4 regions of the Rhizobium sp. 9140 genome follow, and region 1 is predicted to be linked to each of the others. Evidence: predicted binding sites of a transcription regulator. Region 1 holds the regulator's gene; each other region holds the start of a gene.

Region 1 (7,493 bases):
GCTGACGCGCGCTTCCACGTAGGCCGCGGCATACAGAATGCCGTTACCCGGCTTGCCGTAACTGCCTGGTCGTTCTGCGGGAATGGGGCCGATGTCCGGCAACGTCACGAAAGCCTCCAGGGCCTCCATGGCGCCCGGCGCGCGCAGGACATGTTGCGTCTCGGCAAGGGCCGTTATCGATGATGCGTTGTCGAGCGAAGGGTTTGCAGACGGCGCCGCCTGATTGCGCGCCGCTTGCGGCACGGGCGCCTTGGCCGGAACTGAAACCGTTCCAAGATCCGAAGATCCGAGGTTCTTCATCTGTCGCGACAGAGGTTCGTTTGAAGCGACCATGACGCCGGACGCGATCTGTCCTTCCGGAGAGATACCAGGCACGCGGCTACCTTTGGCCGCATAGGACGCCATGAGATAGGGCATGTCGTTGCCTTCGAGCGGCGCACGGCCCACATACTGCACCCGTACCTGCGCGCTACCCTTGCGCTTGATGTCCAGGAGATCGGCCGTCTTGGAGGAGACGTCGATGATACGCCCGTACTCGTACGGGCCACGATCGTTTACGCGAACAATGACCGAAGACCCGTTTTCGACATTCGTCACGCGGGCATAGCTGGGAAGGGGAAAAGTCGGATGGGCAGCAGAGAGATGCGCTGTATCGTAAACTTCGCCGTTAGCGGTCAAACGACCGTGGAACGCAGATCCATACCAGGAGGAAACGCCGACCTTGTTGTAGCCGAAGTCTTCCTTCGGCGTGTACCACTTGTCCTTGACCTTGTAGGGCTTGCCGACCTGATAACGCCCGCCGCCCTTCGGAATGTTCTTGCCTTCGGCGACGCGGGGGCTCGCCTTGACGCCATAGACCGACTCCGGAAAATACTCTTTGCTCCGCTTCTTCGGAGCCTCGACCTGCGCCGTGGTTCCGCAGGACGTCAGCGCCAGGCAAATCGCGGGAACGGCCACAAAGCCTGCGCCTCTCGCAAGGAAACGTGCGTATTGTCTGAAAGTCATCTGTCCCACATTGCCGTTTGTCTGACGAAACCGGAACGCCTGAGCCCCTTGCAGGCGCGTCGATCGTACCAAAAAGATACAGTCGTCAAAAATGACAGCAACGTGGCATAAATGCGAACACAGGGTTCGCACACGTCACGGAATTGGTTTTTATGGTTAATGCTTGGTTACGGTCAACCAACCCTGATGGCAGGCGATCTCAGCAGACATATTCGATTACGGTGTAATTCACGCCGACGATCCGGCCCCGCATATCACGTACGAAGGAAGGAATGTACTGCTCCTCCGGCGGAACACAGAGGTCCCCGGTCCGGTCGTTGGCAATGCTCCCCTTTAGCGTCGAATAGTCGAGGTTTGCCACGACGATACCCCCACTCGGGTAAGACGACGGATCGCCAAGCGCGGCAATTGCCGGTTGAGAAACAGCAATACCAACGCCAAAAACTGCGCAAATTAAAGCGTTCCGCATCTTTCGATCTCCGTTACGGCGGGTTATCTGCTTTTGGAACACCTCCAATCTTTCTTTGTTCCAAACCTTAGTGCCAATAGTGTTTGGATGGACCGTGCAGCGGCTCCCCCGCGGCCCATGTCGACAGCTGCCTAAACCCCGAGTTGACGACCCGCCCTCCAACCGCTAATCCAACCAAACCCTCGCAAGGCGAAAAGCCTCAGGAAGAGTGTCCGAGTGGTTTAAGGAACCGGTCTTGAAAACCGGCGTGCGGGAGACCGTACCGTGGGTTCGAATCCCACCTCTTCCGCCAGCGCGGGAAACTTCAATTGTGAAACTGGTTGGATCCAAGAAAAGTACCGAAATCGGATCGAACCTCTTGCGCTTCGTCTAGGATGATTCTAAACGCTGGCCACGGTTCGTTAATTCGACCCGATGAGGCCTCGTGGCGGAGTGGTGACGCAGAGGACTGCAAATCCTTGCACCCCGGTTCAATTCCGGGCGAGGCCTCCAACGCACCTTTCATGCACCTGTAACGGCCTGAAAATGCCTGCAGTTTCTTAGGTGTGGCAATCTGGCCGCTTAAAGCTCCGTTACACGGAAATGCGGTGTGGCGATCCGTTTACTTTCTGCCCTCTCATTGCAAGACCACTCCTGGGCCTAGCTCGATACCAGCGGTGGCTCGGGCTACGCAGTGTTCGCTTGGCGAACAGCAGCATACTCGGCCATCGCTCGCCGTCTTCCACCTGAACACTATGGTCTAGTGTGATCTTCAACGACACGCACGGTGGACGCAGCGTATTTGTTCTGGCAAAAGGGGCTCGGACGCGACTGCCGTTAATTCAAGAACGGGGTCGGGCGACAGATTGACGTCACGTCGTTGCCACGAGATCACGGCGGCCGTCCAGTTTGCATTCTCCGAACGTAGGCGAGCGCTGCCAGTCAGTGGAACGCCGCAGATTTCGAAATGAATGCGCTGCGCAATCTTTACATCTGTTTGGCGTGCAAGATAACGGCCGAACTGCTGCATGAATGATGGTGAGAACGCGCATTCGGAAATTGCAGCACGTTTGAACAGCGCTCGTCTGTTTATCAAACGTCCACAATCCAGTTGAATCCGACAAGAGACTCGGTAATATCCCTTCATCGTCAATCCATTGGCGACATATTAGATTTACGGGGGGAACAATGAAAATCACTACGACAGGCGCGATTATCATCAGCGCCATTTTTATGTCCGGGGCAGCGCAGGCCGAGGATCTTGTGTTCACATTGAAGAACAGCACGACATCCGTTCTCACGCGATTCTACACGTCACCTGTCGGTGTTAGTGATTGGGAGGGAGACGTGTTCGGCGAGCAGGTTCTCAATCCCGGTGAGACAATCGAGCTCACGATTGCAGACGGTAGAGACGTTTGTAACTACGACATGCGTTTCGAATTCGAAGAGGGTTCAGATCTCGCAACGACGGAGGACAAGCAAAATTTATGCGAAATGGGGTCCTACACCATCCACGAATGATGAGCCCGATGTTCGAATAACGCCTTTAATATATCGGAGTAGCTGGCCGACATGCCCGGATATTACAGCGAGCTAGCTGCTCCGACAGTCGTCAACAGGACACTGTTTCCCAGATCGTTGTTTGCATATTTGATCACAAGTATACTGAGGACGGATGCAAGCATCCCGACAAAAATCATTCTCATAATGACGTCCTTATCGCATAAGAATGCGCGTTTCTCGTAAATAGGCTGTAAGCAACACCAAAAAAAGCGAATTGAAATCTCTAACCCGACCGTAATTCGGCAAGGCAGAGATTTGATTGGTTTTTACCTGCCACCGCTTCACCCGGACTAGAAAACCAAGTAGTTTCTGTGTCGGCTACAAACAGTCTTTTGCCAAATCCGGAACTTCGTCTGGGGTTGTGCATACTCACAACATCGCACCTCCCACAAAGCCACCTTCCTAAAGGTCAAAAATGACTGCCCGAAATATTTGCAATATTCCAGACATGCTCGCCTCCGCTGTGTTCACCCGGTAAACGCCGGCCTGTCCATGCAGTTCCATAGACTTTCACGTGCAGATATCGTTAAAGCTGGCAAGCCTCAGAACTGAACGCGTTCCGCCTAATTGTTTACGAACAGGACGACAGGTGGCGCAAATTTCCGGCCGGTTGGTAACTTAATAAATGACGAAGATTTGCTCAGATCTCACACCACGAGATTTCATGAGCCACCAATGACCCCTTCGTCATCCCCTACTGGATGCGGCATCCAGCGACGTCACGTCCGCGCGCTCAAACGTGTCTCCTCATCTCACGGACGTCAGGTAGCCAAGCTCCGGCTCAAGGCCGGACTGACAAGGAGGCTGATGGCTCAACCCTCAAATCTTCCATTTGCAAAATGTGACGGTTACGATTTTGTCTGTTGTCGCCGGGACAGTCATCAACCAGGACCGTGGAAAACCTGAACCTTAACAAGCACGCTGCAAAAGCTCCATATGCAGGAACCTAAGGACAACAAGACTTCGATCAATCCTCCCGATGGCGACGTCCTCGCCTCTTACTGGTAACGGCGAATCAAGCCGACGAGCTTTCCCTGCACCTTCACGCGTTCTGGGCCGAAAATTCGTGTCTCATACGCTGGATTGGCTGCTTCAAGAGCAACAGAGGCGCCCTTGCGGCGGAAACGCTTAAGGGTCGCTTCCTCGTCATCCACGAGGGCAACGACGATCTCACCGGGGCTGGCACTGTTGGCATTCCGGATGATCACGGTGTCACCGTCCAGAATACCCGCTTCGATCATCGAGTCGCCTCGGACTTCCAAAGCGTAGTGCTCGCCATTGCCGATCATAAAGGCGGGAACGGAGATATCGTGCGTATTGTTCTGGATGGCGGAAATCGGGACGCCCGCGGCAATGCGCCCCATCACCGGAACCGACACGCTATTGTCGTTGCCAACCTCAGCCGCTGACTTCAGCGCATTGTCAGGTGCGGAGCTTCCCCTGCTTCCTTGGATCACGCTCGGCGAAAAACCGCGCTTGGGCGGGACTGCCGCCAGATACGCGTCAGGCAGCTTGATGACCTCAAGCGCTCGTGCCCGGTTGGGCAGGCGCCGGATGAATCCGCGCTCTTCAAGGGCCGTGATCAGCCGGTGAATGCCGGACTTGGACGCGAGATCCAGTGCATCCTTCATTTCATCGAATGAGGGGGGAACACCCGATTCCTTCATGCGCTCATGAATGAAAATCAACAGTTCCTGTTGCTTGCGGGTCAGCATAATCAATCGACTCCAGAGTCACGAAACAAAGCAAGAACAGTGTTATATGTTCCTCATGTGTTCTGCAAGTGGCATTGTGGTTAAACCACATCTGGAAGGATCAACAGCGGGCGCTCGTCGTAAGCGTTGCTTTTGAACTCCACGAAAAGAGGAACTGTTGGCGACGCACAACCTCCCTCAGCTTCACAATAGCAACGCCGCCATGAGCTTACCCATGACGGCGCGAAAGAGACATCGAATTTAGGTATCAACCCGCGGCAACCTTGCGCGAATCAGAACGGGATATCGTCATCCAGGTCGCGAGAGAAGCCGCCGCTTGATCCGCCGGTGCTACCCGATCGGGCACCCGAGGACTGGGCGGGGCGATCGTAATCGTCGCCGTAGTTTGCCCCACCGCTTCCGCCACCATATTCCGAGCTGCCACGGCTTCCGCCACCGCCACCGCTGCCTCCACCATCGCGACCGTCAAGCATCGTCAGCGTCGAGTTGAAGCCCTGGAGCACCACTTCCGTGGAGTAACGGTCGTTTCCGTCCTTGTCCTGCCACTTGCGGGTCTGCAGCGCACCCTCCAGATACAGCTTGGCGCCCTTCTTTACATATTGCTCTACGACCTTGCATAGGCCTTCGTTGAAGACCACGACGGTGTGCCACTCCGTTTTCTCGCGCCGCTCACCGGAGTTCCGGTCACGCCAGCTTTCGGATGTCGCGATGCGCAGGTTTGCGATCGGCTTGCCATCCTGTGTCCGCCGAATCTCCGGGTCCGCCCCGACGTTGCCGATGAGGATCACCTTGTTGACGCTACCAGCCATCTTTTTCCCTGTCTCCTAAAAGCGGCTCAACGATCCGCATCGTGTGCCAAGTCTACGCTGTTGAACGCGGCATTTCGCCCTCGGCCAGCAGCAATCCACAACAGTTTACAAATTTGTTCTTTATTTGTTCTATGTCTTGGGTATGATCCTGTCAAGCGAGGCCTTTCCAGGCCGCAGAGGGGATCACAGACTGGGGTTTGTTGTGACAACAGACAGCGGTTCACCGCGACAAAGGAATAGCGGTTTCCCGAAAACACGCCTCGACATATGAAGTAATGATCTTAAGTAAGGGCTTCGTCCCCAAGCAGAGCGTCCGACCATGAGCGAATTCAAGACCATTTCGATCCGCGGTGCGCGGGAGCACAATCTGAAGGGCGTCGATCTCGATCTGCCGCGCAACAAGCTGATCGTGATGACGGGCCTCTCCGGCTCCGGGAAGTCGTCGCTCGCATTCGATACGATCTATGCCGAAGGGCAGCGCCGCTACGTCGAGAGCCTTTCGGCCTATGCCCGACAGTTCCTCGAGATGATGCAGAAGCCGGACGTCGATTTGATCGAAGGCCTGTCGCCGGCGATTTCCATCGAGCAGAAGACGACGTCGAAAAATCCGCGCTCGACGGTGGGAACGGTCACCGAGATTTACGACTACATGCGCCTTTTGTTTGCGCGCGTTGGCGTGCCCTATTCGCCGGCGACAGGTCTGCCGATCGAGAGCCAGACGGTCAGTCAGATGGTCGATCGCGTTCTAGGGATGGAGGAAGGTGCGCGCCTATACATTCTCGCGCCGATGATCCGAGGGCGAAAGGGCGAGTACAAGAAAGAACTCGCGGAGCTCATGAAGAAGGGCTTTCAGCGCGTCAAGGTGGATGGTCAGTTCTACGAGATTGCCGATGTTCCCGCGCTCGACAAGAAGTACAAGCATGACATCGATGTGGTCGTCGACAGATTGGTGGTGCGCGGCGATATCGCGGCAAGACTTGCGGACAGTCTGGAGACCTCACTGCGGCTTGCGGATGGCTTGGCGATTGCGGAATTTGCCGACAAGCCGCTGCCGGAGAAGGAGACATCCGCCGGCGGTTCCGCCAACAAATCGCTGAACGAGACGCATGAGCGCGTGCTGTTCTCGGAAAAGTTTGCCTGCCCCGTTTCCGGCTTCACGATTTCGGAGATCGAGCCCCGACTGTTTTCGTTCAACAATCCCTTCGGCGCCTGCCCGACCTGCGATGGTCTCGGCAGCCAGCAGAAGATCGATGAGGCGCTGATCGTGCCGGAGCATGATCGAACGCTGAAGAACGGTGCGATCGCCCCCTGGGCCAAATCCTCCTCCCCCTATTACAATCAAACTTTGGAAGCGCTCGGCAGGGCGTTTAACTTCAAGTTGAGCAACACTTGGGCTGAACTGTCGGACTCTGCGAAGAAGGCGATCCTGCGCGGCACGGACGACAAGATCGTCTTTCAATATGCGGACGGCGCGCGCTCCTACAACACCACGAAGACGTTCGAAGGCATCGTTCCCAATCTTGAGCGGCGCTGGAAGGAAACCGAGTCGGCCTGGGCGCGTGAGGAAATCGAGCGCTATATGTCGGCGGCCCCCTGCCCCGCCTGCAAGGGCTTCAGGCTGAAGCCCGAAGCGTTGGCGGTCAAGATCGATCGCCTTCATATCGGCGAGGTCACGAACATGTCGATCCGTGTTGCGCGCGACTGGTTCGAGGATCTGCCTGTGCGTCTGACGGACAAGCAGAACGAGATCGCCGTCCGTATCCTGAAAGAGATCCGTGATCGGCTGCGATTCCTGAACGATGTCGGGCTGGATTATCTGAGCTTGTCACGAAATTCCGGGACGCTGTCGGGTGGCGAGAGCCAGCGCATCCGGCTCGCCTCGCAGATCGGTTCCGGCTTGACAGGCGTCCTCTATGTGCTGGACGAACCGTCGATCGGGCTGCATCAGCGCGA
Region 2 (7,493 bases), 2.3 Mb from region 1:
GCTCATCAGCCCAGCTCCACGACGGTGATCTCCGGTGGCGAGCCGAGCCGGACCGGAAGGATGGACGTACCAAGCCCGCCGGACACGACAAGATGGCGGCCGTCTTCGACAATATGCCCATAGGCATAGCGACTGCCGAAGCGTGACGGTACGACGGGAGAATAGCCGAACAGGCGGATCTGCCCGCCATGGGTGTGGCCGGACAGCGTGACGGCAACGCGTGCGGGGACGGCCGGGAAGATGTCCGGCTCGTGCGCCATGAGGATGACGGGTGCGGCGTCGGTCACGCTTGCCAGCGTGCCGGCGAGATCGTCGAGCCCGGCGGCCGGAAACAGCTGATCCGCAAGACCGGCCAGCCAGAAGGCGTGCCCGTCCTTTTCGAGGCGCACGGCGCGATTGTTGTAGAGCGGCACGCCGAGACGATCGAGCACGGCCTGAACGGTCACGGGCCTGCCGCTCTCCATGGCCTGCGGATCGTCCAGCCAGTCGTGATTGCCGAGAATGGCGTGTACGCCGAGCGGCGCGCGCAACGGCCGCAACGCCTCGCCCCAGGCCTCCGGCGGCACCGGCGATCCCAGCCGCATGCCCGAAAGAAAGTCCCCGAGCAACAGGATCATGTCGCCGCCAAGGCCATTCGCCTGATGCGCGATCTCGGCGATCCGCGATGCGGGCATGTAAGGGTCGCAGGCATGAATATCGCTGACCAGAACGAGCCGCAGCACCAGACCCTGCGGCCAGCCCGGCGGCGTCATCCGGTGCGTGACGACACGGGGACGGCCGCGCGGCTCGATGCCGACAGCGTAGGCGCCGGCGGACAAGGCCGCCAGCACGAACGCACTGAGCGTCTTCAGGAGCCCGCGCCGGGAGAGCACTCAGTCGTCCTCCTGGAACAGGCGGAACTGCGAGGCTTCGAGATCCTTGGGCGGCACAAGCCCGAGATGTTTCCAAGCATTGACGGTCAGCACGCGGCCGCGCGGCGTGCGCTGGATGAAGCCCTGCTGGATCATATAGGGCTCGATGATATCCTCGATCGCATCGCGCGGCTCGGACAGACCCGCCGCGATCGTCTCGATGCCGACGGGACCGCCGCCGAAGTTGAGCGCGATCATAGTGAGGTAGCGCGTGTCGAGCTGGTCGAAGCCCATATTATCGACGAGCAGCCGCGTCAGCGCCTCGTCGGCGATCTGCCGCGTGACCGCTTCGGCCCTGGCGACCTGCGCGAAATCCCGCACCCGGCGCAGGAGCCGCCCGGCAATGCGCGGCGTTCCCCGCGCGCGCCGCGCGATCTCGCGCGCGCCACCGTCGGTAATGCCAAGTCCCATCAGCCGCGCCCCGCGCCGCACGATCAGCTCCAGCTCCTCCACCGTGTAGAAGCTGAGACGCACGGGAATGCCGAAACGGTCGCGCAGCGGCGTCGTGAGCAGCCCGAGCCGCGTGGTGGCGGCGACCAGCGTGAACTTCGACAGGTCGATCTTCACGGAGCGCGCCGCAGGCCCCTCGCCGATGATCAGGTCGAGCTGGAAATCCTCCATGGCGGGATAGAGGATTTCCTCGACCGCCGGGTTCAGCCGGTGGATTTCGTCGATGAAGAGCACATCGCGCTCTTCCAGATTGGTGAGCAGCGCCGCGAGATCGCCGGCCTTGGCGATGACGGGACCGGATGTCGAGCGGAAATTGACGCCCAGCTCCTTGGCCATGATCTGCGCCAGCGTCGTCTTGCCGAGACCGGGCGGACCAACGAACAGCACATGATCCAGCGCCTCGCCGCGATGCTTCGCTGCTTCGATGAAGACCTTCAGATTGGCACGCGCCTCCGCCTGGCCGGTAAACTCGTCCAGCGACTGCGGCCGAAGCGCGGTATCGAGATCCTCGCCCCGCTTTTCGGGAGAGATCAGGCGGGTTTCGTCTGTCATGCGAGAAGTTCCATTCCGGGGATGAGGCGGGCAGCCTTCCGGTCAAACGTAACGATGTTCTCGCAGCCGGCTTGCTTGGCAAAGCCCGCGATGAGGACGTCCGCAATATCGATTTTCGCAAATTCATCTGACGAAAAGACGCCTTTTATGACATCCGAATCCTCGAAAACGATCTCGCGGCTGGCCATCAAGCCTTCAAACAGTGTTGCGATGTCATGGTTTTTGAAACCATAGCTCCTGCTCAGGACCCAACAGGCTTCGGCGAACACGAAGGTGGAAATATAGGCCGGATCGGCAGCCGATCTCGAACGGAAGAACGCGACTGCGCTCTGGTTCTGCTCGGCGTTATCCGTCATCAGAAACCGGAGAAGCACGTTTGTATCGATTCCAATCACGCGTGATCCTCCGGTCGTCATCGGCCACCGCCTGGGCAATGGCATCGTCCATCTCTTCGATCGTCAGGCTCACTCCATTGGGAGCGCGACCGAGAATACCGGCAAACTCCATGATACTTCTGGTCTTCGCCCGGATTTTGACCTCACCATCCTCGATGATGAAATCCATCTGATCGCCCGGATTGAGGTCCAAATATTTCCGGACCTCGATCGGTATCGTCGTCTGTCCTTTGGATGTCAGTTTCGCAGCATAGCCCATAAGACGCTCCATTCCTTACCTTCGTACCATAGTAAGGAATCCCCTCGCAGACAAGGAATCACTGCGACAACTCCCGCAGACCCAGCCGGATCAGCTTGGCACTGTCGGCCCCCTCGCCCCCATTGCGCAGGGCTGCGGCGATGGCGTTGGCGGCCTGATCGCGGGAATAGCCGAGATTGGTCAGCGCCGAGACGGCATCCGCGACCGGGGCCGGCACGGCCCCCTCTCCCAGTTCCTGCTTGAAGCCAATGCCGGCAGAAGCCTCACCGGCGAAGGCCGGGGCCTTGTTCTTCAGCTCGGTGACGATGCGCACGGCCACCTTCGGGCCGACGCCAGGCGCACGCGAGATGGAGGTCTTGTCCTGCAACGCGATAGCGTTGGCGAGTTCGCCAGGGGTGAGGACCGAGAGGACGGCAAGCGCGACCTTGGCACCGACGCCCTGGACGCTCTGCAACAGGCGGAACCATTCGCGCTCCAGCGCGGAGAGGAAGCCGAACAGGCGCAACTGGTCTTCTCGGACATAGGTCTCGATGAACAGCACGGCCGCCTCGCCGGTCGAGCCGAGCTTGCCGAGGGTGCGCGCGGAACAATAGGCGACATAACCGACGCCATGGACGTCGATCACAACATGGTCGTCGCCGATCTCGTCGATCGTGCCCTTCAACTTGCCAATCATCCGCTGAGGTCCCCGAGAAAAAGAAGAAAGCTTACAGGAAAGTCGTCATGCCGTGGCGGCCGCGATGCGATGGGCGAGACTGCCGGCAAAGCTCTGGCGGTTGTGGGCGTGGCAGATGGCGATGGCCAGCGCGTCCGCGGCATCGTTGCCCTTGAAGGTCGCCTTAGGCATCAGAACCTTGATCATCATGTGGATCTGCTGCTTTTCACCATGCCCGACGCCGATCACCGATTTCTTGACGGCGTTCGGCGCATATTCCGCCACCCTCAGCCCGGCGCGGGCCGGCACCAGCATGGCGATGCCGCGAGCCTGCCCGAGCTTCAGCGTCGCCACGGCGTCCTTGTTGACGAAGGTCTGCTCGACAGCCGCTTCGTCCGGCTTGTGAAGATGGATGATATCGGCAAGCCCGTCATGCAGCTGGCAGAGCCGCGAGGCGAGATCAGCATCGCCATCCGACAGGATCGTGCCGGAATCCACGAAGCGTAGCGTGTTGCCCAGCGTGTCTATCACGCCCCATCCCATGCGGCGGAGCCCGGGATCGATACCGATAATGCGAATCGTGGATTGCATGAAAATATCCTAGCCTTTGCACCCGGACGCTGCCAGCAAAATGTGAACAAAACAAAAACATCCGCAACGAACGCGTTCTGAGCCGTCCTTGGATTCGGCAAACGGGTCTCTTACATGACAATGACGTTCATCAATTGAAGGCCGCTTTCCATGGTCCCCTTTTCCATTCTCGACCTGTCGCCGATCACCAAAGGCAGCACTGTTTCACACGCGCTCGACAACTCGCGGCGACTGGCTCAGGAGGCCGAGCGCGCGGGTTACAAGCGGTTCTGGCTGGCAGAACACCACGGCATGAGCGGCATTGCCAGTGCCGCGACCGCGCTTGTCATCTCGCATGTGGCGGCGGGCACGAAGACGATCCGCGTCGGCTCCGGCGGCATCATGCTGCCCAACCATTCGCCGCTCGTCATTGCCGAACAGTTCGGCACGCTCGCGGCGCTCTATCCGGGCCGCATCGACCTCGGCCTTGGCCGGGCGCCGGGCACGGACATGCGCACGGCGGCGGCGCTCAGGCGCCACATGGAAGGCAGCGCCAATGCCTTCCCGAACGATGTCGTGGAACTGCAGGGCTTGCTCGGCACGCCGCGCGAGGGCGAGGTGATCGCCACCCCCGGTGCCGGCACCAACGTCCCGATCTGGCTTCTCGGTTCCAGCCATTACAGCGCGCAGCTCGCCGGCATGCTCGGCCTGCCCTTCGCCTTCGCCTCGCATTTTGCACCGGACATGCTGTTTTCGGCGTTGGAGATCTATCGCGAACGTTTCGAGCCGTCGGCCATTCTCGACAAGCCTTACGCCATGGTCGGCATCATGGGCGTGGCCGCGGATACCGACGAGGAAGCGCAGCATCTCTTCACATCGATGCAGCAATCCTTCGTGGCGCTGCGCCGCAATGCGCGCGGGCAGTTTCCGCCGCCGGTCGACAGCATGGACGGTCTCTGGAATGCGTCGGAGAAGGGCTTCGTGGATCACGCGATGACCTATGCCATCGTCGGCGGGCCGGAGACGGTGCGCCGGAAGACGCAGGCGTTCCTCTCGGATACGCGCGCGGACGAACTGATCATCTCCATGCCGATCTTCGACATGGAGGCCCGACTGACGTCGGTCCGTCGTTTTGCAGAAGCGCGGCAGGAGCTTGCCGCCGCGGCATGATTTAGGCTCAGCCGCGCAAGCTGGCGGCAGCGCGGCGAAGATCGCCGGTGAACGCCGTCTGCTCCCCGGTATCCGCGTTCCCCGCCACGACGACGCAACCGCGGCCAAGCGACTTCGCCTGATAGAGCGCATCGTCCGCCGACCGGAAGGCGGCATCGCGGCTCGTTTCCGGGCTCTTGACGTGGCAGAGCCCGAAAGAGGCGGCGATTTCGATGCGATGGCCCGGCGGATAGGCGCCCGGCAGGTACATCGGCGCCGACAAGGCCTCCCCGAGCCGCCAGCACGCCGCTTCGGCATCCGCAATTGTGATCGATGGCATCAGGATGGCAAACTCGTCGCCGCCGAGGCGGAAAAGGCGATCCATATCGCGTGTATTCGCGCGCAGCCGTGTTGCGACAGCGCGCAGCAGATCGTCGCCGATCGCGTGACCGAAGGTATCGTTGACGCCCTTGAAACCATCGAGATCGAGGCACGCCACGACAAATGATCCCGACGAAATTGCCTCTAGATACGCAGTGTCCAGCAGCGCCCGGTTCGCCAGACCCGTGAGAACATCATGCGTGGCGGCATGCGTCATCATGCGTTCGCGACCGACCAGCATCTGGGCGGTCGTCTGCGAGATGCGCACCAGCAGAAAACCGCCGACGAAAAGTACGACGAAGACCGTGAGAACGAGCGGCGTCGCCTGATAGAGCATATCGCGCGCGGGGGTCGGCGGGCGCCATGAGAGGACCTGTATCTCGCCATCAGGCCCAATGGCGATTTCCGACCGAGCGCGCTCGGGTACGACCTCGCTCAAGGGGCTGACGCGGGCATCATCGAGCAGGAACCGCGTTCCGAAGAAATCCTGCAGGCTACTGCCGATGGGCATGGCGGTGATCAGCACGGGCGCACGAGGACCACTGACCTGCGACGTACCGAAATCCGGCTGGAACAGGCTCGCCGACAGAAGCACGGCATCCTGTCCGACGACCTCGATCCGGCTGATGGCGATGGGCTTCGGGATGCCCGGTCCCTTCGGCCCGGCTTCGCGCTTGCGCACGTCGGCCACGAGCGGCTCGGCGTCGGCAACGATCCGCTCCGCGCCGCGGGCGAAAAAGGGCCGCGATTTTACCGTCTCATCCGTGCGTGCGTAAAGAACGGAGTCGTCAGGCTTGAGAACCGCGACAAAGCGCGTTCGCGACGTTCCGATCAACGAGGCGCCGACGTTTCGATCCGTCCACTCGAAATCGAACGTGTTGTCGAGCTTGGCGATCGCCTCGTCCCAGATGGTCCATGAGGTCAGTGCGAATTCGATATCGGCGATCCAGAGCGCGAGATTGCGCTCGACCAGCGTCTCCTGCTGAACCCGCGCCTCGCCGTCGATCCGCGCCGCGCCGTAATAGGGAACGGTCGCCATGGCGGCAATGAAAAGGGCGACGCCGCCGATGGCGGGTCCGATCAGTCTGAGGTGAACGAAACGCATCGCCCGGCCCGCTTTCCATCCAGCATTCAGGTTGGACCTGCGCGGAAACCGCGCATCGGAAGCGACATGGGCCTCCGCAGTCCGTCGGCCGACGCGGGAAACGCCTCGATGACAACGAGGCGTCGGCAGCAGCAGACGGACTGCATGCTGACCGACAGACATTACGATTAAGTTAGCAAGGGCGCACCCTCACACCAAAAACAACCGGCGCAAGACGTGATTGCAACCTGCGGGTCAGGCCGACAGCTTGGCCATGACCTCGTCGGACACTTCGAAATTGGCGTAGACGTTCTGCACGTCGTCGTCGTCTTCCAGGGTGTCGATGAGCTTCATCAGGGATTCCGCCCGCTCTTCGTCAACGGGAACGCTGTTCTGCGCCTTCCAGATCGCCTTCACCGTCTCGGCTTCGCCGAGCGTCGCTTCCAGCGCCTTGGAGACCTCGCCGATATCCTCGAAACCACAGATGATCGTGTGGCCATCCTCGTCGCTGGTCACGTCCTCGGCACCGGCTTCGATGGCCGCCTCCATGACGGCGTCCGCCGTGCCGACATCGGGCTTGTAGATGATTTCGCCGACGCGATCGAACGAGAAGGAGACCGAGCCGGTTTCACCCAGCGCGCCGCCGGCCTTGGTGAAGGTCGAGCGGACATTGGACGCAGTGCGGTTTCGGTTGTCGGTCAGCGCCTCGACGATAACGGCGACGCCGCCCGGGCCGTAGCCCTCATAACGGATTTCGTCGTAGTTCTCGCTGTCGGCACCCGATGCCTTCTTGACGGCGCGTTCGATATTGTCGCGCGGCATGGACTGGGCCTTGGCATTCTGGATGGCAAGGCGCAGGCGGGCATTCATCGAGGGATCGGGAAGGCCGGCCTTGGCCGCGACGGTGATTTCGCGCGCGAGCTTGGAAAACATCTTGGAGCGCACGGCATCCTGGCGGCCCTTGCGATGCATGATGTTCTTGAACTGTGAATGGCCGGCCATGGCGCCCTCTTGGATAAACTCTGCCGATGATGGGATCGGGCCGCCTTATAATTTCATCCGGCCGGTTCGTCCAGCCTGTTGTCCG
Region 3 (7,493 bases), 320 kb from region 1:
CGTCACCGTCTTCATTAACCGCATGTCCTAACGCCAAGCTGTTCTGCGTGAATCAGAAAAGGCCTCCGGCGCGGCAGCACCGGAGGCCTTTTCATGTACGTCCGACTTCCGGCGTGGCCCGCCACGGCGTATAAGAGCGGTCAGGTTCTTAACCGGGATGTCGTCATGCCGATCTTTTCCGTCTTCGCCATCTACTTCATCATCTGGTGGATGACGCTCTTCATCGTTCTGCCGATCGGTTTGCGCACGCAGGCAGACGAGAGCGATGTGGTGCCTGGAAGTGTGGAAAGCGCTCCCGCACGGTTTCGCGCATTGCGCATTTTCGGACTAACGACGATCTTGGCTGCCGTGATTCATATCGTCTGGTATGTGCTGTCCGTTCGCTACGGATACGGGATCGACGCGATCCCGCAATTCGCACCGAAGTTCTATTGAGGAAGCAGCCAACGGGCGAGGGCGAGTAACCTTGTGCTGATTGAATGATCTTTTTCGCGTCCAAGCATTTGCCCAATAGTTTGGCAGATACTCGGGCGGATGCAAAGGGGGCGCTTGTGTCGGCATACGGCGGATGATCGCTGCCCATCATTCCCTAAGCAGATGTCGAAAAGCAAAAAAAAACAAGGCTAAAAGCCTTGTTCTTTAAGCAATCGCGTGACCCGTAACCGTTGCCGGTGGCTGCGTATGACCGCGCCTAAGATCTGATCCTCCCAAGACTTTTTCCGCGACGTCGACAAGAATTTAATCTTCCTGCCTGTTTTGTGGGCTGAAACTAACTCAAATCCCGCCGAGTGTCATCTGATTTTTTTGCATTTATGCTACAGTCCAGCAAAAAATATTCATTGACATGAAGAGGTCATTTGCCGTTACTCGCGCTCCCTTTTCCTGCTTCGATCTGTCGCAGAAAGCGGGCAGGTTGCCTATGCCGCAGGCTCTGCGCGCCACTCGGCCCCACACGGGTTTTCATCCCGCCGCGAAGCGTTTAAGACCTGCAGCGTGGGTGTTGCGGGATTCGAAGATCGGATCGCATCGTCCGCTGTTCGTCCATACGGCCCCGCACAAGGCACAGGTCGTAAGCAAACCTCATTTCGCCCGAATCCGTGCTTAGACGGAAGGCGCCACTCCGGAACCTGTTCATGCGTCTGTCCCGCTATTTCATGCCGATCCTGAAGGAAAACCCCAAGGAAGCGGAGATCGTCTCGCATCGCCTGATGCTGCGCGCCGGCATGATCCGCCAGCAGAGCCAAGGCATCTATTCCTGGCTGCCGCTCGGTAAGCGCGTGCTCGACAAGGTCAATGGCATCATCCGCCAGGAGCAGAACCGCGCCGGCGCCATCGAGCTCTCCATGCCGACGCTCCAGTCGGCAGAACTCTGGCAGGAAAGCGGGCGCTACGACGATTATGGCAAGGAAATGCTGCGCATCAAGGACCGGCAGGAGCGCCCCATGCTCTACGGCCCGACCAACGAGGAGATGATCACCGACATCTTCCGCTCGTCGGTCAAGTCCTACAAGAACCTGCCGCTGAACCTCTATCACATCCAGCTGAAGTTCCGCGACGAGATCCGTCCGCGCTTCGGCACCATGCGCTCGCGCGAGTTCCTGATGAAGGACGCCTACTCCTTCGACCTCACCAAGGAAGGTGCCGAGCATTCCTATCGCAAGATGTTCACCGCCTACCTGCGCACCTTTTCGCGGCTCGGCCTGCGCGCCATCCCGATGCGGGCGGATACCGGCCCGATCGGCGGCGATCTCAGCCATGAGTTCATCATTCTTGCCGATACCGGCGAGTCCGAGGTGTACAGCCACCGCGATTTCGTGAACTTCGATATCCCGGCGGAAACGACGGACTTCGATGACGTCTCTGCTCTGCAGGCTGTCTTCGACCAGTGGACTTCCGTCTATGCCGCAACGTCGGAAATGCACGACGAGGCAGCCTTCGATGCCATTCCCGAAAGCGAGCGCCTTTCGGCCCGCGGCATCGAGGTCGGCCACATCTTCTACTTCGGTACGAAATACTCCGAGCCCATGGGCGCCAAGGTTCAAGGCCCCGATGGCAAGGAACATCTGGTCCATATGGGCTCCTACGGCATCGGGCCGACGCGCCTTGTGCCGGCGATCATCGAGGCGTCGCATGACGAGAATGGCATCATCTGGCCGGCCTCCGTCGCGCCGTTCGATGCCATTATCATCAACATGAAGGCTGGCGATGCAGCCTGCGATGCTGCCTGCGAGACGATCTACGCGGCCCTTGCCAAGGCCGGCATCGACACGCTTTACGACGACACCGACGACCGGGCGGGCACCAAGTTCGCGACGGCCGATCTCATCGGCGTGCCCACGCAGATCATCGCGGGACCCCGCGCGGTTGCGGCTGGCGAGGTCGAGCTGAAGGACCGCAAGACCGGTGCGCGCGAGACCATGACCATCGAAGCTGCGATCAACAAGCTGACCGCTGCGAAATAAGGACAAGGCATGAGCGCCCCTTCCACGGACCCGAGACCGGCAAAGGCATCGGCAACGCCGCCCAAGGCTGGACTGAAGACAGCCTCGAAGGGCGCGCCGCCGAGGGAAACGCCGTCCGGTGACAAACCGTCGAAGGCTGCATCCAGCCGTCCGTTCTCGACCTTCGAGCGGCTGGTCGCCTGGCGCTATCTGCGCTCGCGCCGCAAGGAAGCGTTCATCTCCGTCATCGCCGGCTTCTCCTTCATCGGTATCATGCTCGGCGTGGCCACGCTCATCATCGTCATGGCTGTCATGAACGGGTTTCGCACGGAGCTCATCTCCCGCATTCTCGGTATCAACGGCCACATGATCGTGCAGCCGCTGGATGGCCCGCTGGACAATTACGCGGATCTGGCCACGCGCTTTTCCGGCATCAAGGGCGTCACCATGGCGATCCCGATGATCGAGGGGCAGACGCTGGCCTCCGGCCCCGGCGGGGCAGGGACGGGCGCACTCGTGCGCGGCGTACGCGCCGACGATCTCGTGAAGATGAAGTCGATCTCCGATCATCTGAAATCGGGTGACCTCACCGGCTATGCGACGGGCGGCGGCGTCGCCATCGGCTCTCGCATGGCCGATCAGCTTGGTCTCCAGGCTGGCAGTACCATCACGCTGGTGGCGCCTGAAGGCGATGTGACGCCCATGGGCGTCAATCCGCGCGTGAAGTCCTATACCGTCTCCGCGATCTTCGAGATCGGCATGTCGGAATATGACGCGTCGATCATCTTCATGCCGCTGGAGGAGGCGCAGCTCTACTTCAATGCAGAGGGAATCGCGCAATCCATCGAGCTTTTCGTGGAGAAGCCGGACCTCGTCGACAGCCTGCGCCAGCCGGTGGAAGACGCGGCCCAGAGGCAGGTGCTGATCAGCGACTGGCGTGACCGGAACAAGACCTTTTTCTCAGCCTTGCAGGTCGAGCGCAACGTCATGTTCATGATCCTGACCCTGATCGTTCTGGTCGCCGCACTCAACATCGTGTCGGGCCTGATCATGCTGGTGAAGGACAAAGGCAGCGACATCGCCATCCTGCGGACCATGGGGGCGTCCTCGGGCGCGGTCATGCGCATCTTCTTCATGACGGGCGCGGCCATCGGCATCGTCGGAACGCTGGCGGGTGTGGCGCTCGGCGTCGTCGTGTGCCTGAATATCGAATCCATCCGGCAGTTCTTCTCATGGATCTCCGGCACGACGATCTTCAATCCGGAACTCTACTTCCTCAGTCAGCTGCCCGCCGATATGAACCTCGGCGAGACCGTCGCGGTCGTCGGCATGGCCATCGGACTGTCGTTCCTGGCAACCATCTTCCCCGCTTGGCGGGCCTCGCGACTGGATCCGGTCCAGGCGCTGCGTTACGAGTGACAGGAACGATATGATGGCCCCTCGCGTGGCACTAGAGCTTTCCGGCGTCGAGCGCCATTACAGCCAGGGCGAACAGGCGCTCTCGATCCTGAAGGGCGCCGACTTTCGCCTTCTCGGCGGGCAGACCGTCGCGCTCGTCGCGCCATCGGGCACCGGCAAATCGACGCTGCTGCATCTGGCCGGCCTGCTGGAGCGGCCCGATGCCGGTGAGGTCTCGATCAATGGTCGCGCATGCGGTTCGCTCGGCGATACCGAGCGAACCGCCATCCGCCGTAACGAGATCGGCTTCGTCTACCAGTTCCACCATCTGCTGCCGGAATTCACGGCCGTCGAAAACATCATGATGCCGCAGCTGATCGCCGGCCTCTCCAAGAAGGAAGCGCGCGAACGCGCCTCGGCTCTGCTCGACTACATGCGCATCGGCCACCGTGCCGACCATCGGCCGTCGGAGCTCTCGGGCGGCGAGCAGCAGCGCGTGGCGATTGCCCGCGCCGTCGCCAATGCGCCCTTCGTGCTCCTGGCCGACGAGCCCACCGGCAATCTCGATCCGGAGACGGCCGGCTACGTCTTCGAGGCGCTGAAAGCCCTCGTCAAGCAATCCGGCCTTGCCGCGATGATTGCCACCCACAATTACGACCTGGCGTCCAAGATGGACCGCCGCATCACGCTGCAGGACGGCAAGGTCGTCGAACTGGACTGAGGTGCGCCGCGCGGCCTTATGCCGCCCCGTGGCACACGGCCTCGATATTATATCCATCCGGATCGAGCACGAACGCGCCGTAATAATCCGCATGATAATGCGGCCGTAGACCGGGCGCGCCATTGTCGCGCCCGCCGGCCGCGATGGCTGCGGCGTGGAAGGCATCTACGAGGCCGCGATTCTGCGCCGCAAAGGCCACGTGCAGCCCGCCGGACATCGCCTTGCCGCTGCTGATCCAGAAGAATGGACTGCCGGGCGTTCCGTAGCCGAGATGTGCCTCCTTGCCGCTCATCTCCACGGTAACCTCCAACTGCCGCGCAATGCCGAGCGGTGCCAGCGCCGCGTCGTAGAAGGCCGCAGCGCGTACGAAATCGCGAACGGGAAAGCCGATATGGTCGAGCATGATAGTCTCCGTTTCAGGTTTGGAATGCTGCCTCGAGTCCGCCGCATTTTCTTAACCATTGCCGAAAATGCTCTCTTGATCAAGGAACAAAAAGAGTACATAAAAAGAACATAACCAAAAGGAGCATGCCATGTCTGACTTCCTCCGTGATCTCGCCGCACTGACCTCTGTCGCCATGTTCGTTGCCAGTTTTTCCATTCTTCTGCTCGGTCTCTGAGACGGCACAGGTCTCTCTCGGCAAGTTCCGGGGGAGAAACGCGACGCCGTTGTCGCTTCGTCAGCCTGAAGAGCGTATGCTTTCATCTCATGCAAGAGTCGGAGTGACCTATGGCGGATGCGGGCGTGAGCTTTGCGGGTGGGACGGGCAATGGCGACAAGCCGGGGCCGCAGTTCGTCCATCTAAGAACCCACTCAGCGTTCTCGCTGCTGGAAGGCGCTCTTCCGATCAAGAAGATCATCGGCAAGGCGGTCTCCGACGCGCAGCCGGCCATCGGCATCGCCGACACGAACAATCTGTTCGCGGCGCTGGAATTCTCTTTGAAATGCATGGACGACGGCATCCAGCCGTTGATTGGCTGCCAGCTGTCGCTCGATATGGAGGATGAGGTCGAAGGCGAGAAGCGCGGGCATGCTCAGCACCTCGCGAAGCTTCCGGCCATCGTGCTGATTGCAGCGACGGATGCAGGCTATGTCAATCTCGTCGATCTCGTCAGCCGCGCCTATCTCGGCGGGGAGGGCAACCAGAGCGTCCGCATCTGCCTGTCCTGGCTGAAGGAGATCGGGACAGACGGCCTCATCGCTCTGACGGGGGCATCCGGCGGGCCGATCGACATCGCGATCCGCTCAGGGCACACGGCGCTCGGCGAGGCGCGGGCGCGCTGCCTGATGGAGCTGTTCGGCGATCGGCTCTATGTCGAGTTGCAGCGTCACGGGCGCTACGACAAGCGGCACGAGAACCGGATGATCGATCTCGCCTACCGGCTGGAACTGCCGCTGGTGGCGACCAACGAACCTTTCTTCCCGACGCCGGGCGACTACGATGCGCATGACGCCCTGATGGCGGTGGCGCACAACGCCATGGTCTCCGACGACACGCGCTTCCGCCTGACGCCCGACCACTATCTGAAGAGCCGCCAGGAGATGGCGAAGCTGTTCGCCGATCTGCCGGAAGCGCTCGACAACACGATCGAGGTTGCGCGGCGATGCACCTTCGTGCTGAAGACCCGCGCGCCGATCCTGCCGCGCTTCACCGGCGCGTCCGACGATCCGGCGGAGGCAGAACGGGCCGAATCGCGCGAACTTCGCCGCCAGGCCATTGAGGGACTGGAGGAGCGGATGCAGACACTCGGCCTGTCGCCGGGCTATAGTGAGACGGACTATCGCGAGCGGCTGGATTTCGAACTCGGCGTCATCGAGCGCATGAAGTTTCCGGGCTACTTCCTCATCGTTGCCGACTTCATCAAGTGGGCAAAGTTGCAGGACATCCCGGTCGGTCCGGGCCGCGGCTCGGGCGCGGGCTCGCTCGTCGCCTATGCGCTGACGATCACCGACGTCGATCCCTTGCGCTTCTCGCTGCTGTTCGAACGCTTTCTCAACCCGGAACGCGTGTCGATGCCCGACTTCGATATCGACTTCTGCCAGGACCGTCGCGAAGAGGTCATCCGGTACGTGCAGGCCAAGTATGGTCGCGAGCAGGTGGCACAGATCATCACGTTCGGATCGCTACAGGCGCGCGCTGCCCTTCGCGACGTCGGCCGTGTGCTGGAAATGCCCTACGGGCAGGTCGACAAGATCTGCAAGATGGTGCCGAACAATCCGGCAAACCCCGTCACGCTCGCCAAGGCGATCGAGGACGAACCACGCTTTCAGGAAGAGGTCGACAAGGAGCCGGTCATCGGCCGCCTGCTCGATATCGCCCAGAAGATCGAAGGCCTTTACCGCCACGCATCCACCCACGCCGCCGGCATCGTGATCGGCGATCGGCCGCTGTCGAAGCTCGTGCCCATGTACCGCGATCCGCGATCCGACATGCCGGTGACGCAGTTCAACATGAAGTGGGTCGAGCAGGCCGGCCTCGTGAAGTTCGACTTCCTCGGCCTGAAGACGCTGACGGTGCTGAAAACGGCGGTCGATTTCATCGCCAAGCGCGGCATCCATGTCGCTCTGGAAGCGCTGCCGCTGGACGACGCCAAGACCTACGAGATGCTGTCGAAGGGTGACACGGTCGGCGTGTTCCAGGTGGAAAGTGCCGGCATGCGCAAGGCGCTGATCGGCATGCGGCCGGATTGCATCGAGGATATCATCGCCCTCGTCGCGCTCTATCGCCCGGGTCCGATGGAAAACATCCCCGTCTACAATGCGCGAAAGCATGGCGAGGAGGAGATCGAATCGATCCACCCGACCATCGACTACCTTCTGAAGGAGACGCAGGGCGTCATCGTCTATCAGGAACAGGTGATGCAGATCGCCCAGGTCCTCTCCGGCTACTCTCTCGGCGAGGCCGATCTGCTGCGCCGCGCGATGGGCAAGA
Region 4 (7,493 bases), 490 kb from region 1:
GATCGCCGCGCTCGGCCGGATAAAGCGTGCGGGTGGACATTCAGCGGGCTCCTGAAGCAAGACGTCGGGTCTGGTCGGCAGAGGAATCGGCGGGCTTGCCGGCGATCCAGATGGTCACGGTGAGCGGTGTATCCTGCGCCGCCTTCGGCGAAAGATCGATGACACGCTGGACGGAAAGGCCGGCCATTTCCAGCCATTCTCCCATCACCTGATGCGAAAAACCAAGACGCAGATGGGCATGATCCTGACGCAGATGCTCAAGCGCATGAGGCGCAAGATCTACGATCGCCAGACGTCCACCGGGCGCCAGCAGGCGCGCCGCCTCCTCGATGGCCGCTTCCGGCGCTTCGAGAAAATGAAGGACCTGATGGATCGTCACCAGATCGAACTGACGGCCATCGAGCGGCAGGTTGAAGATATCGCCGTGGCGCACGGAGGCCGTGGAGACCCCGGTGCGGTCGAGGTTGGCGCGTGCGACCGCCAGCATGTCCCGGCTTGCATCCACGCCCGTGGCCGTCTGGTAGAGTCCCTCGAAGAGCTGGAGAATGCGGCCCGTCCCCGTCCCGAGATCAAGCAGGCTCTCCACCGGCTCCGGTCCGACAGCCGCCACCAGCGCCGCCTCGACCTCCGCTTCGCTCACATGGAACCGCCGCATAGCGTCCCATTCCGCGGCGTTGCGGCTGAAATAGGCCTGCGCACGATCGGACCGGGCCTGTTTCAGCGCGGTCAGACGCTCGCTGTCCCGCGCGAGAACGGCGTCGTCGCCATCCGCCGCGCCGAGGATCTGCCGAACCAGCGCAACGCTCTGTCCCTGCCCGCGAAGACGGAAATACGCCCAGGCCCCTTCCTGGTAACGGTCGATCAGGGCGGCTTCCGTCAAGAGCTTCAGATGGCGAGAAATGCGCGGCTGCGACTGCCCGAGAATCTCTGTCAGATCCGTTACCGTCAGATCTCCAGCAGCCAAAAGAGCGAGCAACCGCAGGCGCGTCGGCTCTCCCGCCGCCTTCAGCACATCCACCACCTCATCCAGCCGCAATCTCGTCTCGCTTGTCATGCTCTTCCCATCAACACATAAAGATATGTTTATGTGATAAACGGGAGATCTGCAAGCGGAAAGACGGAGTGACACGAATGCGCACCCCGACGACGGCATTCATGGCGAAAGCGTTTAGACCTCCGCACACTTTCACTGGCGCACCGGAAAGCAGGCCAGAGAGTGATGCGTGCCGCTCCAAACGAAACGGCACGCTGGAAGCGATCCTTGCGAACCGGCGATTACCGCGTCAGGCGTTTGTAGGTGACGCGGCGTGGGTTGACGGAGTCCGGGCCGAGACGACGGACCTTGTCCTTTTCGTAGTCTTCGAAGTTGCCTTCGAACCACTCGACATGGCTGTCGCCCTCGAAGGCGAGGATGTGCGTGGCGAGGCGGTCGAGGAACATGCGATCGTGGCTGATGATCACGGCGCAGCCTGCGAACGCTTCCAGAGCCTCTTCCAGGGCCGAGAGCGTTTCCGTATCGAGGTCATTGGTCGGTTCGTCGAGAAGGATGACGTTGCCGCCGTCCTTCAGCATCTTGGCGAGGTGCACGCGGTTGCGCTGACCGCCCGAAAGCGAACCCACCTTCTGCTGCTGATCGCCGCCCTTGAAGTTGAACGCACCGCAATAGGCGCGGCTGTTCATGTCGTATTTGCCGAGCTTGATGATGTCGTTGCCGCCGGAAATCTCTTCCCAGACGGTTTTGTCGCCACCGAGCGAGTCGCGGCTCTGGTCGACATAGCCGAGATCGACCGTTTCGCCGACGGTGATCTTGCCGCTGTCCGGCGTTTCCTGACCCGTGATCATGCGGAATAACGTCGTCTTGCCGGCGCCGTTCGGCCCGATAACGCCGACGATGCCGCCCGGAGGGAGCTTGAACGTCAAGTTGTCAATCAGCAAGCGGTCGCCATAGCTCTTCGAAAGGTTCTCGGCCTCGATGACCACCGTCCCCAGCCGCTCTCCGACCGGGATAACGATCTGCGCTTCGCCGGGCTTCCGGTTTTCTGCTGCTTCCACCAACTCGTCATAGGCCCGGATACGCGCCTTCGACTTGGCCTGGCGGGCACGCGGGCTGGACGCCATCCATTCCTGTTCGCGCGACAGCGCCTTCTGCTTGGCGACGTCCTCACGACCTTCCTGGGCGAGGCGCTTGGCCTTGGACTGCAGGTAGGCGGAGTAGTTACCTTCGTAAGGAATGCCGCGGCCGCGGTCTAGCTCGAGGATCCAGCCGGTGACGTTGTCGAGGAAGTAGCGATCGTGGGTGATCATCATGACGGCACCCGGATATTCCCGCAGGTGCTTTTCGAGCCAGGCGATCGTTTCGGCGTCCAGATGGTTTGTCGGTTCGTCGAGAAGCAGAAGGTCCGGCTGCGACAGAAGCAGCTTGCAGAGTGCCACGCGGCGGCGTTCACCGCCCGACAGCGCCGTGACGTCGGCATCGGCCGGCGGGCAGCGCAGGGCGTCCATGGCCATTTCGACCTGGCTGTCGAGATCCCAGAGGTTCTGGCTGTCGATGACGTCCTGCAGACGCGCACCTTCGTCGGCCGTCTCGTCTGAATAGTTCATCATCAGTTCGTTGTAACGCTCAAGCACGGCCGTCTTGTGGGCCACGCCTTCCATCACGTTGCCGAGCACGTCCTTTTCGGCATTGAGATGCGGTTCCTGCGGCAGGTAGCCGAGCGTCGCACCTTCGGCCAGCCAGGCCTCACCGGAATATTCCTTGTCGAGGCCGGCCATGATGCGCAGGACCGTCGACTTACCGGCACCGTTCGGGCCGAGAATACCGATCTTCGCGTCCGGGTAGAACGAAAGATGGACATTCTCCAGGACCTTCTTGGTGCCGTAGGCCTTGTTCAGCCCGGCCATGTGATAGATAAATTGACGCGCCATGCTCGATCAATGCTCCGCGGGAATTGGAATTTGGCCCGCTATGTAGGCGAATTGCGCCGGGGGAGCAATGACGCTCGCCGTCATTTCCACCCACATACCCTTCGGAAGCGCTTGCGCGACGAGAGCCAAATGCCGCCGCCGGGCTCCATCGCTAGCGAACGTCAACCAGCTTGGCAGCCCCGGGCGCCATTTGCCCAGCGACGGCCTGACGTTCGGGACGAACCCGGCCCGCCGCATCCACGACACCCCCATTGCAGCGCGACCGTGTCGGCGCTGCCGCATGGATCAGAGCCCCGAGATCCGATGTTTCTTCCATCGTTGCGGACAGACCGATCGTCAGCCCCGTGACCAGCATACGGTCACCGACCTGCCGGCACTGGAGGCGAATACGATCCCCGGCTCCAGCCGCAAAACTCTCGTCGAATGCGGCCTTAACCTCGGCCTCGGTGATATCGCTGCCGATCCGGCTTCGAAACAGCGCGCCGACAGCCGACGCGTTGACGGCGTCCAGCAAACGGATCTGCAGGGAAAAATACGCATCGGGATCGAAAACCTGACAGGTACCGCTGCGCAGCCATGTGTGGCGGTCGAGGCCCGAGGCGGTACCCGGCATGGAAGCGGCAAGCTTGGTCGCGACGTCCGCCGAGAGCGGTACGGCCGGCAAGGCCAGCCAGTCGCGCTTCCGATCTTCGGCCTGTAGCGTCTCGGAGACCTTGCAGAAGCTGTTGCGGACCGGCCAGAGCCCCGCGAGTGTCAGGTGCGTCGCATCCGCGCGCCCACCACTTTGCCCAACGCATTCAGGCCGCTTCGCCCTGGTTTCGCAAAAGGCGGGTAGCCAGCTGAGACCGAGGACGAAGCCGGTTTTGCCGGGCACTGACGGACGTGTCTCGACCTTCTGCGTGACGGAGGGATCAGGCTGTATCCGAACAGATGTTGGCGGCGAGGCCTCCGCTGCAACGGGCAGAGCTGGCGTCACGCTGGGAAGGATCCCGGATGTTCCGACAGGAGCTGCGCTGTCGGCAAGGCGGGAAGCCTCCTGTCCGATCGCCGCTTGAGGAGCCGTTAACTCCGCGGCCTGCACGTCATACCCAGCCCAACTTGCCGTGATGATGGCGCACGATACCAGCACCGGACGAAAGGTGTGCAGCCACCGCTTCAGAGCGATTACGGTGATTTCCATATATGTTGACGTCATCTCTACCTCCAGAACAAACCATGATCAATAGAGGGCTAAAACAGGAATAGCGCAAGCGCGATTTACGTATAGCGGCAATTTTTTTAGACAATCCTCATGTTGACAGACCCTGTTTCAGGACGGGATAGTGGTGCTCGGGACGGCTTGGGGAGGTGGTAAAGGTGGCATTCGAAGAGGCTCGGCTCGCAAGTCCATCTGGGGCGGACCTTGCGCTCTACTATATAGCAGCAAGCACCGGGCCGCGCGGCGTGCTTCTGATAAACCATGGTCTCGCAGAGCATGCTCGGCGGTATCAGGATTTCGCGGCCGCCATGGCCGCGCGGGGTTTTGCGGTCTATACGCACGATCATCGCGGGCATGGCGCGACGCGAAGTGCTGCACAGCTGCAGGGGAGATTTGCGCCCGATGACGGGATCGGCGCGGTTCTGGCGGATGTTGCTGCCGTCAGGAACCATGCGGTTTCGCGGCATCCCGGTCTTCCCGTCATCCTTTTCGGGCACTCGATGGGGGGGTTGATCGCATTGAATGCGGCGGAAGCAGAGCCCAGGCTCTATGACGGCCTTGCCGTCTGGAACGCCAATTTCAACCCGGGCCTTGCCGGCCGGTTCGGGCAGGGATTGCTGGCCATCGAGCGCATGTTGAAAGGCTCGGACGTTCCGAGCCCGCTCGTTCACCGCCTCTCGTTTGGAACGTGGGCGCGGACGATACCGGCGCGCAGAACGGACCTGGACTGGCTTTCGCATGACCCGGCAGAGGTCGATCGCTATATCGCCGACCCGCTCTGTGGATTCGACGTCACGGTTTCGCTGTGGATCGACCTGTTTCGCATGAGCTATGCGGGCGCCCAGCCTGACCGCCTCCGCCGGCTGCCGCCCGGCGTGCCGATCAACCTAGTCGGCGGCGGAGAAGACCCGGCCACAGAGATGGGCAAGGCCATGCAGTGGCTGCAAGCTCGGATGAAAGCGGCGGGCCTGCGAGAGGTCACGGCAACCATCTACCCGGGCGCGCGCCATGAGACGCTGAACGACACCAACCGCGAGCAGGCGATCGACGACTTTTCAGCCTGGTGCCTGCGTGTCGTTGAGAACAAAGACGAGCGATCTCCGGTATGAAGGCGTTGCGGGGCACCGGATGCCCCGTCGCCGATTATCCAGCAACGTTAGCCGCGAATATGCTGCGTCTGCTGGTAAACCGCGGTCGAGCGCGCGCCGGAGCGGCAGTAGCCGAGTATGGGGCGCTGGAACGTATCGAGCGCATCGACCATCTTGTGAACGGCGTCGGCGGTAACGCCGGCCGGGCCGACCGGGATGTGCATCGTTTCGATGCCCAGTGCATGCGCGCGCTGTTCGATCTCGGCAAAATCCGGCTGGCCGGGCTGTTCGTGATCGGGCCGATGGCAGACGATCGACTTGAAGCCCAAGGCCTTGATCTGATCAAGATCGGCCGCGGTGATCTGGCCGGTTACGGAATATTCATCGTTGATCGGGCGGATATCGTCCATGCAAGTTCTCCTCGACGCGCGGCGTGCCGCAACCTTCGTTCACGAAGATGTAGGACGCCTTTGCGGCGCACGTCAATCATGGCCCACGGGCCGAAGCGTCATCAATGAGGCCGAACATCAGTTCATAGGCAATCGACTCACCCGGCATGAGCATGGACAATGCACCGCTTTCGGAAAGCGCCGAACGTTTGGCGATCCTGTGCGATGCCGGCTCGATGCTGACCACATCGGCGTCACCGCGCTGGCAGCGCCACAGCTGCAGGAACGGCAGGCTGTCGGTCTTGAACCGGACCTCGAGGATGCGATGTCCCAGCGCCGGAAACGGCCCGATGCCGACCCTCGCCCACCCATCCGGATCGACCGCCGGAAACAGCACATGCGCGCTCTCGCCAACACCGAATCGCCATCCCAGCGATCCATCCGGAATCATGTCTCCCCGAATGCGGGTGTTGTCGTCAAACAGCCGACCGGCGATATTCAGATGATACATCCACATGGGCGGGAACGGCGCCCCGCCGATATTTTCGATTCGGTCCTCGAGATGAACGGCGCCGCGCGTCATCGACCATCTGCGCGTCAGTCGCGCGCCTCCGCCATCGGCGAGAGGGACATCGACGATCGCAAAGCACATGCTTTCCGTCGCGGTCAGCGTCTCCGATGGCACCTTCGTGCCGGACAGAGAGCCGTGCAGTGGATAGTGTCCACCGCTCAACACCGGCTCGGGATGCCGGATATGGTCGGGACCGCACGTGAAAAGAAAGCCCTTCAGCGCCTGGTCGATGCGCGGATCGCCGTCAGAGGGGATGGCGTGGCCCGGCGAAAGATCGATACCATCGACCACCAGCGCCGCGACATCCACGGCCGATGCGGGATCGAGCAACAGCGTCACGATTGTCCCGTCATGGCTTCCGTCCATGCGCATCTCGTCACCTCTTCGGAGCGCTCGAAGCGTCTCTCTTGCCGTCGGCCGTCTTGCCCGGCATATGGTTAGCAGTTCTTTAACGTTGGATTCAGTCTTTTCATATTAACGTCCCATTCCGCTTGTAGCTCGCGGGTCGGCCCGCCCATCAACAGGTTCTTGTCGTGACCATTGCTCCGAGACGTATCCCTTCTTTCCTCATGGCCGCCCTCGTGGCGGCCGGCTTCACGCCGGTTTCCACACCGGCTGCGGCGCAGTCCCGCATCGCGCTGTCTCCAGATCAGGTTCTGGTGACGCCGCAGGGCGATATTCTCGACTATGTGCCCGAGAACGGCGAGGTGCGGGTAATGCGCGATGCGCGCGGTCGTACGGTGCTGGTCGATAACTGGGGCAACATCGTCGCAACGGTGATGGGATCGCGTGCCGCAAACGAAGGCCGCCGCCGCCCGCCACCGGATCCTTACGGTGCGGAACCCTACGGCGACGAAGCTTTCGGCGGCCAGCCCTCCCGCGACAGAACCTTCGGAAACGAGGCCTACGGTGAACGTCCCTATATCCGGCAGCGCGGCGGTGCGGATGGCGTGCCGGATTACCGCAATTTCGTGCCCCCGGGCGTCGAGCGTGGCGATCTTCCGACCACCGGCCAGGACGCTCCCCTGGACGAAAATGACATGGCCGCGCTTCCGCCGGAACAGCCAACGGCATCGCAGGGCACCACCTTGCCGCGTGCGGCGGCGATCACCAGCAAGTCCAGCGCGGAAATCACCGCATTGCAGGTCTTCCTCGATCGGGAAGGTTTCTCTCCCGGTGTGATCGACGGCAAGAATGGCTCGAACGTCACCAAGGCCATCGAAGCCTGGCAGCAGGCGACGGGGGAAACGCTCGATCCGAACAATACAGACGACACGCTGGAGCGCCTGCGCCTCAGCGGCGGGCTCGCGATCACCAGCTAC

What was found. Region 1 encodes LexA, which represses DNA repair genes until DNA is damaged. Its sites were predicted from a motif close to TGTTCNNNNTGTGTTCNG; they were not measured.
Positions count from the first base shown of each region.
Region 2: a site for LexA is predicted at 3,856-3,873, ahead of ruvC (crossover junction endodeoxyribonuclease RuvC). Genes of this name have one in related genera too.
Region 3: a site for LexA is predicted at 5,057-5,074, ahead of dnaE (DNA polymerase III subunit alpha). Genes of this name have one in related genera too.
Region 4: a site for LexA is predicted at 4,130-4,147, ahead of GA0004734_RS13520 (ribonuclease T2 family protein). Genes of this name have one in related genera too.

Region 1 is NZ_FJUR01000001.1:2,393,134-2,400,626, forward strand. Features, by position in the region: gene GA0004734_RS11300 (septal ring lytic transglycosylase RlpA family protein) at 1-1,005, opposite strand, end outside; gene GA0004734_RS11305 (hypothetical protein) at 1,205-1,474, opposite strand; tRNA gene GA0004734_RS11310 (tRNA-Ser) at 1,677-1,766, shown strand; tRNA gene GA0004734_RS11315 (tRNA-Cys) at 1,893-1,966, shown strand; gene GA0004734_RS11320 (hypothetical protein) at 2,642-2,974, shown strand; gene lexA (transcriptional repressor LexA) at 4,015-4,731, opposite strand; gene GA0004734_RS11330 (single-stranded DNA-binding protein) at 5,004-5,540, opposite strand; gene uvrA (excinuclease ABC subunit UvrA) at 5,860-7,493, shown strand, end outside.
Region 2 is NZ_FJUR01000001.1:88,497-95,989, forward strand. Features, by position in the region: gene GA0004734_RS00485 (NUDIX hydrolase) at 1-6, opposite strand, end outside; gene GA0004734_RS00490 (metallophosphoesterase) at 6-872, opposite strand; gene ruvB (Holliday junction branch migration DNA helicase RuvB) at 873-1,913, opposite strand; gene GA0004734_RS00500 (PIN domain-containing protein) at 1,910-2,269, opposite strand; gene GA0004734_RS00505 (AbrB/MazE/SpoVT family DNA-binding domain-containing protein) at 2,259-2,579, opposite strand; gene ruvA (Holliday junction branch migration protein RuvA) at 2,626-3,243, opposite strand; gene ruvC (crossover junction endodeoxyribonuclease RuvC) at 3,289-3,813, opposite strand; gene GA0004734_RS00520 (LLM class flavin-dependent oxidoreductase) at 3,964-4,962, shown strand; gene GA0004734_RS00525 (sensor domain-containing diguanylate cyclase) at 4,970-6,427, opposite strand; gene GA0004734_RS00530 (YebC/PmpR family DNA-binding transcriptional regulator) at 6,662-7,408, opposite strand.
Region 3 is NZ_FJUR01000001.1:2,076,954-2,084,446, forward strand. Features, by position in the region: gene GA0004734_RS09715 (ribonuclease J) at 1-31, shown strand, start outside; gene GA0004734_RS09720 (DUF1467 family protein) at 166-435, shown strand; gene proS (proline--tRNA ligase) at 1,134-2,462, shown strand; gene GA0004734_RS09730 (lipoprotein-releasing ABC transporter permease subunit) at 2,472-3,860, shown strand; gene GA0004734_RS09735 (ABC transporter ATP-binding protein) at 3,874-4,560, shown strand; gene GA0004734_RS09740 (VOC family protein) at 4,577-4,963, opposite strand; gene dnaE (DNA polymerase III subunit alpha) at 5,291-7,493, shown strand, end outside.
Region 4 is NZ_FJUR01000001.1:2,880,955-2,888,447, forward strand. Features, by position in the region: gene metF (methylenetetrahydrofolate reductase [NAD(P)H]) at 1-40, opposite strand, end outside; gene GA0004734_RS13510 (ArsR/SmtB family transcription factor) at 41-1,054, opposite strand; gene ettA (energy-dependent translational throttle protein EttA) at 1,276-2,925, opposite strand; gene GA0004734_RS13520 (ribonuclease T2 family protein) at 3,077-4,120, opposite strand; gene GA0004734_RS13525 (alpha/beta fold hydrolase) at 4,282-5,232, shown strand; gene GA0004734_RS13530 (TIGR01244 family sulfur transferase) at 5,280-5,621, opposite strand; gene GA0004734_RS13535 (DUF4432 family protein) at 5,698-6,543, opposite strand; gene GA0004734_RS13540 (L,D-transpeptidase family protein) at 6,741-7,493, shown strand, end outside.